One region of the Nonomuraea sp. NPDC050227 genome, then DNA from elsewhere that is predicted to be linked to it. Evidence: riboswitches for the same ligand, from Rfam matches in the RefSeq annotation. Region 1 holds a riboswitch; each other region holds the start of a gene.
What was found. A riboswitch is a leader RNA that binds a small molecule or an ion and turns the genes downstream of it on or off. The one in region 1 is predicted to bind cyclic di-AMP.
Positions count from the first base shown of each region.

Region 2: it holds a riboswitch for cyclic di-AMP, as region 1 does, so the genes downstream of both, ACIBK9_RS41135 (CHAP domain-containing protein) here and ACIBK9_RS48900 (hypothetical protein) in region 1, are expected to answer to the same signal.
Region 3: it holds a riboswitch for cyclic di-AMP, as region 1 does, so the genes downstream of both, ACIBK9_RS30310 (C40 family peptidase) here and ACIBK9_RS48900 (hypothetical protein) in region 1, are expected to answer to the same signal.
Region 4: it holds a riboswitch for cyclic di-AMP, as region 1 does, so the genes downstream of both, ACIBK9_RS05750 (NlpC/P60 family protein) here and ACIBK9_RS48900 (hypothetical protein) in region 1, are expected to answer to the same signal.

Region 1 covers NZ_JBITJF010000018.1:174,691-178,392, reverse strand. The annotation lists gene ACIBK9_RS48910 (MDR family MFS transporter) at 1-1,045, shown strand, start outside; gene ACIBK9_RS48905 (DUF5302 domain-containing protein) at 1,093-1,293, shown strand; cyclic di-AMP (ydaO/yuaA leader) riboswitch at 1,459-1,593, shown strand; gene ACIBK9_RS48900 (hypothetical protein) at 1,769-2,476, shown strand; gene ACIBK9_RS48895 (alpha/beta hydrolase) at 2,531-3,406, shown strand; gene ACIBK9_RS48890 (hypothetical protein) at 3,449-3,702, opposite strand, start outside.
Region 2 covers NZ_JBITJF010000013.1:290,317-294,018, reverse strand. The annotation lists gene ACIBK9_RS41145 (aldo/keto reductase) at 1-818, shown strand, start outside; gene ACIBK9_RS41140 (Gfo/Idh/MocA family protein) at 838-1,791, shown strand; cyclic di-AMP (ydaO/yuaA leader) riboswitch at 1,909-2,046, shown strand; gene ACIBK9_RS41135 (CHAP domain-containing protein) at 2,060-2,755, shown strand; gene ACIBK9_RS41130 (class I SAM-dependent methyltransferase) at 2,810-3,628, opposite strand.
Region 3 covers NZ_JBITJF010000008.1:278,068-281,769, reverse strand. The annotation lists gene ACIBK9_RS30315 (NlpC/P60 family protein) at 1-691, shown strand, start outside; cyclic di-AMP (ydaO/yuaA leader) riboswitch at 1,042-1,205, shown strand; gene ACIBK9_RS30310 (C40 family peptidase) at 1,336-1,818, shown strand; gene ACIBK9_RS30305 (hypothetical protein) at 1,989-2,822, shown strand; gene ACIBK9_RS30300 (M48 family metallopeptidase) at 2,834-3,702, shown strand, end outside.
Region 4 covers NZ_JBITJF010000001.1:1,087,413-1,091,114, reverse strand. The annotation lists gene ACIBK9_RS05760 (RDD family protein) at 1-1,224, opposite strand, end outside; gene ACIBK9_RS05755 (amino-acid N-acetyltransferase) at 1,310-1,879, opposite strand; cyclic di-AMP (ydaO/yuaA leader) riboswitch at 2,167-2,318, shown strand; gene ACIBK9_RS05750 (NlpC/P60 family protein) at 2,325-3,368, shown strand; gene ACIBK9_RS05745 (LuxR C-terminal-related transcriptional regulator) at 3,441-3,653, opposite strand.

The DNA.
Region 1 (3,702 bases):
GCAGGGCGCACTCGGCGGCGTGATGGCGTTGACGTACCTGGCCGGGCCCTTCCTGGGCGGGTTGTTCACCGACCACGCGAGCTGGCGGTGGGCCTTCTACGTGAACGTGCCGCTCGGGATCGTGCTGATCGCGATCGTGGTGCTGCGGCTGCCGTTCCGTCCGGGCACCGGCGGCGGGGGCCGGCCGGACTACGCGGGCATCGCGGTGTTCAGCGTGGCCATCAGCGCCCTGCTGCTCGGCCTGACCGAGAAGGGCCTGGACGGCAACTCCTGGACCTCCCCGCCCGTGGCCGGGCCGATCCTGCTGGGGCTGGTCCTGCTGGCCGCGTTCGTGCTGGTCGAGCTGCGGGCGGCGAACCCGGTCATGCCGATGCACCTGTTCCGGGACCGCACGTACACGCTGGTCAACGCGACCTCGTTCTTCACCGCCTTCTGCATGTACGCCGGCGTGGTGTTCCTGCCGCGCTACTTCCAGCAGGCGCTGGGCGTCAGCGCCACCGAGTCCGGGCTGAGGATCTACCCGATGACGCTGGCGATGGTGGCGGGCAGCGCGCTCATGGGCACGCTGATGTCCAGGACGCGCACGTACAAGCCGTGGCTGGTCGGGGCGCCGTTCCTGCTGGTGGCCGGCAGCCTGCTCTGCCTGAACCTCACCGTGCGCACCGACGGCCTGCTGCTGGCCGGGTGGATGGCACTGCTCGGGCTCGGCATGGGGCCGATGTTGTCGGGGCTGACCGTGGCCGTGCAGCAGGCCGTCGCGCCGCGGTACATCGGCACGGCCTCGGCCAACCTCACCTTCTTCCGGCAGATCGGCGGCTCGGTGGCGCTGGCGCTGGCCGGCACCGCGTACACGTCGGTCATCACCACGGACGCGCCGGTCCACGGGCTCGCGGCCGCGCACGCCTCGGCGGCGGCCGTGGTCATCCCGTCGCTGGGCGTGGCGGGCGCGGTGATCGCCCTGGTCGCGCTGGTCATGATGCCCGGCAGGCGGCTGGAGCAGGCGCCCGCGGCGGAAAGCAGAGTGGAGGCCGGTTTCGCGTCGTAAGCGACGTCGTGCGAAGCTGTGGATGTCCCCAGAACCAGGAGGTCCTCATGGCGGAAACACCGGAGCCGGAAGTCAGCGAGACTCCCGAGGACGAGATGAAGCGCAAGTTCCGCGAGGCGTTGGAACGCAAGCGCGGGCAGCAGGCCGACTCGGCCGCGGGTGGCAGGGGCGTGGACCCGTCGAAGATCCACGGGGCGCACGGTCCGGCAGCGAGTAAAAGATCCTTCAGGCGCAAGAGCGGCGGCTGAAAGGTCCGATTTAGCAGGGGGTACGGCATGCCGTGCCCCCTTTCTCTTTACCTCGATAGGTAGATCTTTACCCGGTTCATGACGATTCGTTTGTATTTGTCCGAATCTCTGGGTACCGTCTTAACCAATTACCAGCTGGTGGCGTAGTCCCTACCAGGAGAGGGACGACAGCTGGCGCCGAATCCCGACTTGTCGGGAACCGGGGACCCATCTCATTGGGGTGAATCCGGCCATGTGCCGGTAGGGCATCTCCACGCCCGAACCCGTCAGCTAACCCGGTAGGCGAGATGGAGAGGACTTCACGCATGTACCACCTCGTCGTACCCCCGGACAGTGTAGTGACGACCGCCTGCTGAGCGGTCTCTTCCCTGACTTCCCCCACGCGCCGCGTAACCACCTTTTCGGCGCTCTGCCCGGTTACGCACCGTAGTCACGCGCGTTCCCCCTGTCCCCTCGCGAAGGACTTCACTGCTTCATGTCTCGATTTGGCCTGCGCTCTCTCGCCCTGCTGTCCGTGTCCGCCATGGGCGCGCTGACGATCTCCGCCACCGGCGCCCACGCCGACACCGGCGACGACCAGAAGATCCTGCTCAAGGGTTCCACGAAGGCCTCCTACTTCTGGGACGACTCCTCCGGCCGGGCCGGCGACACCGGCCTCCCCGCCAGCGGCAAGCCCATGCAGAAGGGCCTGGCCGCCAGCCCGAGCTGGCCCCTCATGACCGAGGGTTACGTGACCTACAACGGCAAGAAGATGCCGTTCTTCGTGGGCGACCGCGGCCCCGGCGAGCCCTCCAGCCGTGGCGTCATGCTCGACCTCGACGCCAAGACCTTCGCCGAGCTGACCGGCGGCACCTTCAACCCCGACACGCTCGGCGTGGACGGCAACGGCGGCCAGGGCCACATCAAGATCGACTACGTCATCACCAAGTGGGGCGACGGCAAGGGCAAGAAGAACTACCCCGTGGCCTTCTCCACCGGCGCGTGGGGCAGGTTCGACGACAACCCGGCCGAGCCTCCCAAGGTGCTGGCCGACAAGCCCGCCGAGGACGCGGCCGGTTCCGCCGGCGGCCAGGTCGGGAAGACCGTCGCGATGGGCGGCACCGTCATGGCCGGCGTGCTCGTGCTGGCCGGCGGCGGCGTGGTGCTCGGCGGCGAGCGCCTGCGCAAGCTCCTCAACGACTGATCTCCGGACAGACCGCTCTTTACGCCTCGCGACCAGAATGACATTCTGGTCGCTGTGATCCAGCGCGCAGCCGCCAACGGCATCGAGATCGCCTACGAGAGCTTCGGCTCACCCGCGGGCAGGCCCCTGCTGCTCATCATGGGACTCGGCGCCCAGCTCATCCACTGGGACGACGAGTTCTGCGAACTCCTGGCCGAGCAGGGCCACCACGTCGTCAGGTTCGACAACCGCGACGCGGGCCTGTCCACCCATCTCCACGACGAGGGCGTGCCCGCATGGGGCGCGCCCTCGCCGTACGTGCTGGACGACCTGGCCGACGACAGCGCCGGGCTCATGGACGTCCTGGGCCTGCCCGCCGCGCACGTCGTCGGCGCCTCGATGGGCGGGATGATCGCCCAGGCGCTGGCCATCCGGCACCCGGCCCGCGTGCTGAGCCTGACCTCGATCATGTCCACGCCCGGCCCGCAGGCGGCCCCGCCGACCGAGGCGGCCGCCGCGGTGCTCTTCGCCAAGCCCGCGACCGACCGCGAGGGGGTCGTCGCCGGCGCGCTGACGACCTGGGCCGTGCTCGGGTCCCCCGGCTGGGAGCTGGACCGCGAACGCGTCACCAGGCTGGCCGGGCTCGCCTTCGACCGCTGCCACGACCCGGCCGGCACGGCCCGCCAGCTCGCCGCCATCATGGCCTCCGGCGACCGCACGTCCGCGCTGGGCGGGCTGAAGGTGCCGGCGCTGGTCATCCACGGCGAGGACGACCAGCTCGTGCCGCTCGCCGGCGGGCGGGCCACGGCCGCCGCCATCCCGGGCGCCCGCCTGGTCACCTACCCCGGCATGGGCCACGACCTGCCCCGCGCCCTCTGGCCCGCGATCGTCGCCGAGATCACCGCCCACACCGGCTCCGCGACGCCCGCCCGGCCCGAGCCCGCCGCGTGACCCGCCGCATGACTCGCCGCGGAGCCTCGCTGCGCGGGCCGGTCAGAGCTCCAGCTTCTCCTCGATGACCTTGAGCATGTGCCGGGCCAGGGCCAGGTTGGCCCGGTTGCGGTCGAGGGCGAGGTAGAGGAACAGGCCCTTGCCGCTGCGGCCGGTCAGCGGGCGGATGATGTGGTACTGGGCGGTCAGCGTGATCAGGATGTCCTCGATGCCGTCCTTGAGGCCCAGCGAGTCCATCGTGCGCAGTTTGGCCTTGATGACCTCGGTGTTGCCCGCCGCCGCGACCTGCAGGTCCA
Region 2 (3,702 bases), on a different contig from region 1:
ACTCGCTGATGCTCAACACCGACGGTGTGCAGATACCACAGCTCGGCTTCGGCGTCTGGCAGGTCTCTGCCGACGACGCCGAGCACGCGGTGACGGCCGCGCTGCGCGCCGGATACCGGCACGTCGACACCGCCGCCGCCTACGAGAACGAGGAGGGCGTCGGCCGGGCCGTGCGCGCCGCCGGGGTGCCACGGGAGAAGGTGTTCGTCACCACCAAGCTGTGGAACGGCGACCACGGGCGCGCCGAGCAGGCCTTCGACGAGAGCCTGGCCCGCCTGGGCCTCGACTACGTAGATCTTTTCCTGATCCACTGGCCGGTCCCGGAGCAGGACAGGTACGTGCAGGCCTGGCGGGGACTGGAGAAGATCTACCGGGACGGCCGGGCCAAGGCCATCGGGGTCTCCAACTTCACGATCGCCACCCTGACCCGGTTGATGGAGGAGACCGACATCACGCCGTCGATCAACCAGATCGAGCTCCACCCGTACTTCCAGCAGCGCGAGATGCGGGCCTTCCACGAGGCCAACGGCATCCTGACCGAGGCGTGGAGCCCGCTCGGGCAGGGCAAGGGGCTGCTGGCCGACCCGGCGCTGCGCGTGCTGTCGGAGAAGTACGGCAAGACGCCCGCCCAGATCGTGCTCCGCTGGCACCTGCAGCTCGGCAACGTGGTGATCCCCAAGTCGGTCACGCCGTCGCGGATCGAGGAGAACATCGACGTGTTCGACTTCATCCTCGACACCGAGGACATGGCGGCCATCGGCGCGATGAACGCGGGGCGGCGGATCGGGCCCGACCCCGACTCGTTCAACCTGACCTGAGCGCTCTACGATCTCGGTCGTGCGAGATTTCACCTGGGGAATAGCGGCGACCGGCGGCATCGCGCGTACCGTGGGGGCGGCCATCGTGGCCGAGCCCGGCATGCGGGTGGCCGCCGTCGGCTCGCGGAGCCCGCTCAGGGCGCGGGCGCTGGCCGACGAGCTGGGCGCGGAGTCGGCCTACGGCTCCTACGAGGCCCTGTGCGCCGATCCGGCCGTAGACGCGATCTACGTCGCCACGCCGCACGCCCAGCACCTGGAGGTGGCCGAGGCGGCCATCGCGGCGGGCAAGTCGGTGCTGTGCGAGAAGCCGCTGGCGGCCGACGTGGCCGACGCCGAGCGCATGGTGGCGCTGGCCCGCGCGGCCGGGGTCTTCCTCATGGAGGCCATGTGGATGCGCTTCAACCCGCTCATCCAGCGGGTGGCGGCCGATCCGCGCTTCGGCGAGATCCGGTCGGTGCGGGCCTCGTTCGGCTTCGCGCTGCCCTACGACCCCGCCCATCGGCTGTGGGCGCCGGAGCTGGGCGGCGGGGCCCTGCTCGACCTGGGGATCTACCCGTTCGGGCTGGCCCAGCTGCTGCTCGGCATGCCCGCGGAGCTGCGCATGGCCGGCTCGCTGGCGCCCAGCGGCGTCGACGCCGAGGCCGGCGGGCTGCTGCTGTACCCCGACGGTCGGCGGGCCCTGGTGGACGTGTCGCTGCTGGCACATCACGCCAACGACGCGAGCGTGGTGGGCACGTCGATGCGGGCTGACATCCTGGCGCCGTTCTGGGCGCCGCGGCGGGTGTTGCTGTCGGGGCCGTCGATGGAGACGGAGGAGCTGGTGCTCGACCCGGCCGACAACGGGTACGCGGGCGAGCTGCGCGAGGTGCGCGCGGCCACGATCGAGGGCCGCACGGAGAGCGAGATCATGCCGCTTGACGAATCCCTTGCCATGATGGGGCTTCTGGCCGAAGCACGGGCCCAACTCTCCTAGCTGGACCTTTAGCCACTTGCCTAGCTCTTGCCCGATGTATTACCTTGTGGGGCATCTCGCGGCAGACGTCCGGTTTGTCCGGCTTTGTCCAACCATCGCAAGACATTTCACAGGATCGTCCTGTGACCGCTGAATCCGCCTTCGGGCGGAACCGGGGACCCACGTCCTTTGGGGTGAATCGGCACTTCGGTGCCGTAGGGCAGCTTCCACGTCCGAACCCGTCAGCTAACCCGGTAAGCGGCATGGAAGCAAGGAGTCAATGCCCTCGATGGCCACGCACCGTCCCATCCGTGCCCCGAAGATCACCTACGCCCACGCCGCGCTCGGCGCGGCCATCCTCGCCTCCGCCATCGGCGCCCACGCCACCGCCGCCGCCGCCGACAGCGCCGGCCCGGCCGCCGCGGCCGGGCACTCGGCCGTCGCGCCACAGGCCGCCGCCCAGACCCGCAAGGCGGAGGAGACCCAGGTCAACGTCACCGCCCAGCAGGTCCTGGCGTTGGCCAAGGCCCAGGTCGGCACCTCCGAGAACGCCTACGGCGGCGGCACCAAGTTCCAGAAGTGGTACGCCGACTCCAAGCGCGCCGCCGAGACCATCGCCCGCGACGGCGGCACCCGCGCCATGTACCTGAACGCCCCCTGGTGCTCGATCTTCGTCTCCTGGGTCGGCGAGCAGACCGGCGCCCGCCCGCAGGTCGGCTGGGACGCCTGGACCGTGGCCCACGCCAAGTGGTTCGCCGCCAACGACCGCTGGGGAGCCGAGGCCAGGCCCGGCGCGGTGGTCTTCTTCTCCTGGGGCGGCAGCAAGAGCCTGGACGCCATCCAGCACGTCGGCTTCGTCGTCAAGGACAACGGCGACGGCACGATCTCCACGATCGAGGGCAACACCGGCAACGGCAAGGTCGAGGAGCGCGTCCGTCCTAAGTCGCAGGTCGTCGGCTACGGATACCCGCAGTACGCGAGCTGACCTCCGCCCGCTCCGAGCGCGCGTCCCGCACGAGGGACGCGCGCTCGCCGCGTCTCAGGGCCGGACCGCCGCCAGCGAGTAGAGGATCGGCAGGTGCGAGTCCCCGAACGGGAACCGGTACCGGCCGTCCGCGCCCTCGGGCAGCAGGCCGCGCGGGTCGAGGTCGGTCTCGACGTGCTCGCCCAGCTCGGCCACCGTGAACCCGGCCCGCGCCGCCGCCGTGACGATCTCGCCCACCGAGTACGGGTACTCCACCGCCTCGTGGGTCCCGATCACCACCGCGGCGTCGGCGTACGTGCCGGTCACCGTCTCCCGGTGGGCCTGGCCGCCGCCGTAGGGCCAGTCGGCCACCAGCGGGTCGAGCGAGGCCACCGTCTGGTAGGCCGGATGCAGGTCGACCAGCACCAGCCGCCCGCCGGGCCGCAGCGCCATGGCCGCGCCGCGCATCCAGGCGTCCAGGTCGCCGATCCAGCACAACACGCCGTACGTGGCCACCGCCACGTCGAAGCCGCCGGCCAGCTCCGCCGGCAGCCGCTGCGTGTCGGCCTCCACGAACGTGGCCGCCAGCCCGGCCCTGGCCGCCAGGTCGCGGGCGCGCGCGACCGCCACCGGGGAGAAGTCGACGCCGGTCACCCGCGCTCCGAGACGCGCCCAGCTCAGCGTGTCCAGGCCGAAGTGGCACTGCAGGTGGAGCAGGTCCCGGCCGGCGACGTCGCCGGCCAGGCGGCGTTCGAGCGGGTAGAGGGTCTGCCGGCCGGCGAGGAAGGCGTCGACGTCGTAGAACCGGTCGGCCGAGGTGGAGCCGTGGACGCGGGCGCGCTCGTCCCACAGGGCCCGGTTGGGGACGGGGGCGTCTGGTGCGGGTTGGGGCATGGGGCGAGGATGGCACATCGGCCATCCGCCCGCACGACCGGTACGGTGCCCTGGAAGCGGACGGTCCGCGCCCG
Region 3 (3,702 bases), on a different contig from region 1:
CTACAAGCTGGGCGGGGACGTCACGTCCCTGCCCGGCATGGTCGGCGTCGACGACCCCGAGAACCTGCTGGCCGGGCTGGCCATGGCCGGGCAGCTCTCGCGCGAGCGGCTGGAGAAGCTGGCCGCCTTCGACCGCGAGAACAAGGGGCTCAAGGCCGAGCGCGACAACGCCCAGACCGCGCTGGCCGACGCCGACAAGGAGCGGGACGCCGTCCAGCGGGAGCGGGCCGAGGTGCTGAAGCTGGTCGGCCAGCAGAAGAAGCTCCTGGACAAGCTGGGGGCCTACAACCCGGGCAACCCCAACAGCACCGGCATCAAGTACACCGGTCCCGCCTCGGGCAGCGCGGCGGCCGTCCTGAACTTCGCCTTCGCCCAGGTGGGCAAGCCGTACATCTACGGGGGCACGGGCCCGCGCGGCTACGACTGCTCAGGGCTGACGCAGGCGGCCTGGCGCGCCGCCGGCGTCTCACTGCCGCGTACGACCTGGCAGCAGTGGGCCTGGGGCGCGAGCCGGAAGGTGGACCTCAAGGACCTCCAGCCGGGTGACCTCATCTTCAGCGAGGGGCTCGGGCACGTCAGCATCTACGCGGGCGGCGGCAAGATCGTCCATGCGCCGCAGACGGGCGACGTCGTCAAGGTCGTCCGCCTCGCCGACTACGGCCGCCCGCTCGTCGGAGCCATCCGCCCCTGACTCGGCCCCCGCCCGAAATCTCGGGCGGCTTCGGCGTGCCCGTGATCGCTGCGGCGAACGGGACAAATGGGGCGAAAGTGCCCTGACAATCGGGTGTGTCGGGAAGTGTGAGAAGGGTCACAAACCGGTAACGGAACCCTGAGGTCCAGCAGGGGTTTCACCCTTTACTTGCACCTTTATCTGATCTTTACAGGCCGAGTCTCTCTTTGCCAAATCTTGACCCGTCGGCGTAGTTTCTGGCGTCGCGGTCAGCAAGCCATGCGCACCGCGGATCGACATCGGAACCCCGATGCGGACCAGATAAAAATCCAGCGGTCGCCGCCGATATCCCCGTTCAGGCACAACCATCGGGCGGCGACCTGCCGAGTCCGTGCAGCCAGGAGGCACGGAGCCGGGGACCCACAGATCCCGTCATCCCCCGGGATCAGGGGTGAATCGGCGCGTCTTCGCGCCGTAGGGCGACTTCCAGGCCCGAATCCGTCAGCTAACCCGGTAGGCGTTCGTGGAAGACACAAGGAGAAATCCTGTCTACCTCCCTGCATAACCCCCGTCTGTCCCGTCTTGCCCTGAGGGGCGTCGCACTCACGATGACCGTGACGGCCGGAGGTGCGGTTCTCCATGCCGTGCCGGCCGGGGCGCAGACGGTGAGCGAATCGGCCGCCAGGCTCACCGCGGTGTCCAGCACCGCCAAGGCGGCCACTGCGAAGTCGGCCAAGTCGGCGAAGACCGTCAGGTCTGCCAAGTCGGCCAAGGCCGCGCGGCAGGCGTCGAAGGCCCGCAGGGCCGTCGCCGTCGCCAAGCATCAGGTCGGCGACCCGTACCGGTACGGGGCCACGGGCCCTGGTGCGTTCGACTGCTCCGGACTCGTCCAGTACGCCTGGAAGAAGGCCGGGGTACGACTCCCGCGCGTGACGAACAGCCAGTTCGCCCGCATCAAGCGCAAGGTCTCCTGGCGCAATCTCAAGCCGGGCGACCTGATGTTCTTCAACGGGCTGGGCCACGTCGGCATGTACGTCGGCCACGGCAAGATGGTCCATTCGCCGCGGACCGGCGAACGGGTGCGCATCGACAAACTGGGCGGATGGCGGAAGTCGTCGTTCGTCGGCGCGGTGCGTCCCGGCGCGTGACAACGGGCCCCGCCCGGACCCTCCCCGGTCCGGGCCGGGGCCTGTCGCATGCCCGGCCCCGAGCAGGACCCGGTCCGGCGGAGGGCCCGGCTCCGCGACGGGATCGGTCCGGCGGAGGGCCCGGTCTCGGGAAGGGGCCGGGAGGGGCGTGGGCCTACTAGCATCGGGCCGTGTCCTCGCAGGTGCGTCCGTCCCTTCGCGGTCCGCGGCTGCTCCTCTCGATCCTGCTGCTGTCGACGGCGGTGCTCGTGGTCGCCGACGCGCCGCCCGCCGCCGTCCTGCCCGCCGGGGCGCGCGGGTTGTGGAGCGACGGCGGTCAGGTTGCCCGCGGCGCGCGGTCCGTGGTCGTGGGGCACCGCGCGGAGCCCGGCGTGCTCGCCGATCTGGCCCGCCGCGCGGATCTCGCCGGACGGCGGGTGTCCGCGGTGCTCGGCCGGCCGGTGCGCGCGCTGGTCGTCGTGCCGGACTCCGACGCCGAGGCGGCCGGGCTGGCCGGCACGGGCCCGCTGGACGGGCTGGCCGCGGTTGCCGACGGCGCCAGGGTGATCGTCGTGCCCGGCTCGTTCGCCCGGCTCACCCCCACGGGACGCGACGTCGTCCTCACCCATGAGCTCACCCACGTCGCCGCGGGCACCGACCGGCTGCCCGTCTGGCTCTACGAGGGGTTCGCCGACTACGTGGCCTACCGCGACGCGGGGCTCCCCGTCAGGACGGCCGCCGCCGAACTCGCCGCCGACGTACAGGCCGGCCGGCTGCCGAGCGAGTTGCCCGGACCTGCGGCTTTCGCCCCCACGGCCGCCGATCCCGGACGGCTCGCGCGGGCGTACCAGGAGGCATGGATGGCGTGTCGCTTCCTCGCAGACCGGTTCGGTGACGGGACCCTGGTACGGCTCTACCGTGATGCCCGCGTGGCCGGCGTCGATCAGGCGCTCGCCTCCGTGGGGCTCACCGCCGAGACGCTGGCGGCACGGTGGCGCGAGTACGTACGAGAGCAGCTCGCGTGAAGGGGAGGCAGATGAGCGAGCGGAACGACCCGCCCCGGGAAGGGGACGAGCCCGCCGGAGCGGTCGCCAGAGGGGCCGACGAGCCCGGCACGGCGGTCGCGGCGGCGCACGGCGGCGGTGTGGCCATCAGGGACGACGGCGGAGACCGGCCCGGTGACGGTGCGCCGCCGGAGCCGTCCGGCACCAACGAGCCCCCCGAGTCCCCGGGCCACGCCGACGATCCGGACTATCCGGACGCCCGCCCCGACGCGGACGCCGACCCCGACACCGAGGACCCCCGTCACCCCCGACCCCCCACCCCCGACGACCGCCCCCACGCGACCCACGCCGACGCCCCCGCCGCCGACGCCCAGCCCTGCGCGCAGGCCGCCGATGGCACGGACACCCCCGGCAGGAGCCCCGAGGCCCCCGACGAGCCCCCGGACCACCCCGGCAAGGGCGGCAAAGGTGGAGGCGAGGGCAAGGGCCCTGGCAAGGGCGCGGGCGATCCCGCCACCCCCTTCGCCGAAGGCGTCGAGGCCCGTCCAGGAACCGGCAAGCTGACGGGAACGGCGGAGCACCTGATCGCCCGCGAACGGCAACGCGTGGAATCCCGCTCCAGGCGCGCCGCCGGCGCCGCCCTGGCCCTGGTCGGCGGCGTGATCCTGGCCGTGGTCGCGTTCACCACCCCCTGGCGGGTCCTGGCGGCGGGCGCGCCCGCCGTCGCCCCCGACCCCGCCCGTGACTTCAGCGCCGCCCAGATCGCCAGGGCGCAGGCGTTCGACGCGGCCACCACCCTGCCCGGCTACATCTCGCTCGGCCTCACGGTCCTGTTCGCCGGGCTGCTGGTCCTGACGCCGTTCGCGGCCAAGGTGCTGGGCGTGCTCAGGGGCCCGTGGTG
Region 4 (3,702 bases), on a different contig from region 1:
CAGGAGGGTGATGACGAAGGCGGACAGGAGGCCGGAGGTCAGGCCGGTCGCCGAGTCGTAACCGACCGCGAGCAGGCCCAGGATGAGGCTGATCACGAAGTTCACGACGCCGAGGATGACGCCGTCGATGATCCTCGCGACCAGACGCTGCCACCACTCCGCCAGGGGGGCCGGAGCGCCCGGAGGCTGCACGCCGACGGGCTGACCGTAGGGCTGGCCGTAGCCGGGCTGGCCGTAGGGCTGCGACTGCTGCTGCTGGCCGTATGCCTGGCCGTACTGCTGCTGGTCGCCGTACTGCTGCTGGGCGTAGCCGCCCTGCTGGCCGTACTGGGCGTCCTGGCCGTAGCTCTGCTGCTGCCCGTAGTCGGACTGCGGCTGCTGGCCGTAGCCCTGCTGGCCGTACTGGGCCTCCTGGCCGTAACCCTGCTGCCCCGCGGCGGCCTGCTGGCCGTAGCCGGGCTGGGCGTACTGCTGGCCCGAGGACTGCGGCTGCTGGCCGTAACCCTGCTGACCCGAGGCGGCCTGCTGGCCGTACTGGGCGTCCTGGCCGTAGCCCTGCTGCTGGCTGTAGTCGGGTAGGGACTGCGGCTGCTGGCCGTAGCCCTGCTGCTGGCCGTAGCCCTGCTGGCCCGAGGCGGCCTGCTGGCCGTACTGGCCCTCCTGACCGTAGCCCTGCTGACCGGAGGCGGCCTGCTGGCCGTAGCCGGGCTGGGCGTACTGCTGGCCGGAGGCGGGCTGCTGGCCGTAGCCCTGCTGGCCGTACTGGGCTTCCTGGCCGTAGCCGGGCTGCGTGTACTGCTGGCCCGAGGACTGCGGCTGCTGGCCGTAACCCTGCTGACCCGAGGCGGCCTGCTGGCCGTACTGGGCCTCCTGGCCGTAGCCGGGCTGCGTGTACTGCTGGCCGGAGGACTGCGGCTGCTGGCCGTAGCCCTGCTGCTGGCCGTAGCCCTGCTGACCCGGGGCGGCCTGCTGGCCGTACTGGGGCTGCTGGCCGTAGCCCTGCTGCTGGCCGTACTGCTGCTGTTGCTGGCCGTACTGCTGTTGCTGGCCATAGCCCTGTTGCTGCTGCTGACCGTATGGGGGCTGGCCGAAGGCATCGTCCGCCCGGTAGCCGACCACAGTCACGTCCGGGTCGGGCTCACCGGGCCGACGGCCGTGGTGCTGACCGTACTCGGGGTTCTCGCCGGAATCGTCCTGTGGGTACGGCGGCTGTCCGGTGCTCACCGTGTCACCTCGCTTCGAGTGCGCATGTGGCACGTGTCAGGACACATGCCTGTGCTGCCCAACGTATCGACATAGGTATCAACAATCACCTTTCCAAGTGGTCAAGGTCCGCGTCACCCGATGTCAGATGCAGCAGCATGCGGGTGTTGCCAAGGGTGTTCGGTTTGACGTGTTCCAGATCAAGGAACTCCGCCACACCCTCGTCGTACGAGGCCAGCAACTCGGCGTAGACCTCGGGTGAGACCGGTGTGCCCTGGATGGGGCGGAAACCGTGCCTCGCGAAGAAGTCGACCTCAAAAGTCAGACAGAATACACGCCGCAGCCCCAGATCCTTCGCCTGCCGGACGAGTGCCGAGACGATCCGCCGCCCCACACCCAGCCCCCGGCACGCGGGATCGACGGCCACCGTACGGACCTCGGCGAGGTCCTCCCAGAGCACGTGGAGCGCGCCGCAGCCGACGACCTCCCCGCCCCGCTCGGCCACCCAGAACTCCTGGACGTCCTCGTACAGCGTGACCGTGGCCTTCTCCAGGAGCCGCGGCCCCGCGCCCGCGTAGGTGTCCACGAGACGCCTGATCGCACGCACGTCGGGCGTGCGCGCACGCCTGACCACGACCGCGGTCTCGGGGACTGCCACTTCGGCCACCTGCTCCATGGCTCTCCAGGGTACAGATCTCATTACGGCTCGGCCCTAAATCCCACGTCTCGGGCATCTCATCACATCCCGTGGTCAGGTGAACACGGGCCGACTTGGAGCTTTCCTCCAGACCTCAGCACCCCGAATGCTGGACAAAAGGTGCAGAAGCCTGCTTCCGTACGGCTACCCACGAGATCACCTTGTGACCCTTCAGTTGTGAAACCTCTACAGACTCGGCAGTTCCGGTTGAGCGTGAACCCGGAGTGCATTAGTGTCCAGCGACGATGTTCTCCGCGTAATGCGCGCGGAAAGACACGCCCAATTCCCGCAAGGGAAGCCGGGGAACCAACGGCGGCGAGCACCTGGCGCCGCCACTTGGGGTGAATCCGACCATCTCGGTAGGGCTGCTCCGGCCCGAACCCGTCAGCTAACCCGGCCGGCGTCGATGAGAGGAGCTCGGTTGGTGAAGCGGACGTTCGACCGCTCGGGGAAGTCCGGGGGCAGGCACGCCCGCCCCCAGGAGCAGGCCAGGCGCGCACGCCGCCTCGGCGTCATCGGCGTCACCGTCGCCGCGATGCTGTTCGCCGTCCCCGTCGGCTCCGCCGCCGCCGACCCGAAGCCGTCGCTCTCGGAGCTCTCCGACCAGGTGGAGAAGCTGCACGAAGAGATCGAGACGCTGGCCGAGCAGTACAACGAGCAGCGCGAACGGCTGAAGGCCGCCCAGAAGGCCAACGACTCCGCCCAGAAGATCCTGGCCACCAGCGAGTCCGATCTGGCCGCCAAGCGCGCCAGGGCCTCGCTGCTCGCCCAGAACGCCTACATCACCGGCGGCCTGGACAAGGCCCTGGCCTTCGCCCAGTCCGGCGACCCCGAGACCTTCCTCGACCGAGCCGCGACCACGTACGCGCTCGAACAGCAGCAGGGCGAGGAGGTCAACCAGCTCGCCAGGGCCATGGAGGCCGCCGAGCGGGCCAGGGCCGGCGCCAAGACCCGCATCGCCGAGGTCCAGAAGCTCGTCACCGACCTGGAGAGCAGGCGCTCGAAGATCACCAAGCTGGTCACCAAGGTCGAGAGCAACCTCTACCGGCGGGCCGTCGGCGAGGCCGGCCGTCCCGGCACCCGGGCCGTGCGCGTCAACCTGCCGGTGATCGGCGACGGCAAGGCCGCCCAGGCCGTCAAGTGGGCCCTCACCCAGCAGCTCAAGCCGTACGTGTGGGGCGCCGAAGGGCCGCGCTCCTACGACTGCTCCGGGCTGGTGATGGCCGCCTACCAGCGCGTGGGCATCTCGCTCCCCCACTACACCGGCGACCAGTGGACGGCCGGCAGGCAGGTCAGCCGCGACCAGCTGCGCCCCGGCGACCTGGTGTTCTTCTACAGCGACCTGCACCACGTCGGCATCTACATCGGCGGCGGCATGATGGTCCACGCTCCGCGGACGGGTGACGTCGTGCGGGTCGCCCCGATCGGCGGGCGGCCGTTCGCCGGCGGCGTGCGCATCGCGGACTGATCCGCGCGCCGCTTCCCCCAGCGCCGGTTCGCCCAGCGTCACTGGATGATGAGCGCCACCAGATGAGCGCCGCTAGATGAGCTGGCGGCGCGCCGCCCATGCCACGGCCTCGATCGCCGTGGCCACGCCGATGCGGTCGCAGATGCCCCTCAGCCTGCGCCGTACGGTCCGTCCGCTGATATCCAGCCGCCTGCCGACCCGATCGACCGTCACTCCCCTGGCCAGCTCGGCCAGTAACGCCAAATCCGCGTGGCTCAGCTCAACGCCTTCTGTGAGCACATCCACCGGGAGCCCTCCCCCAAACAGCAGAACTCGGACCTTTCAGGCGAAGCAA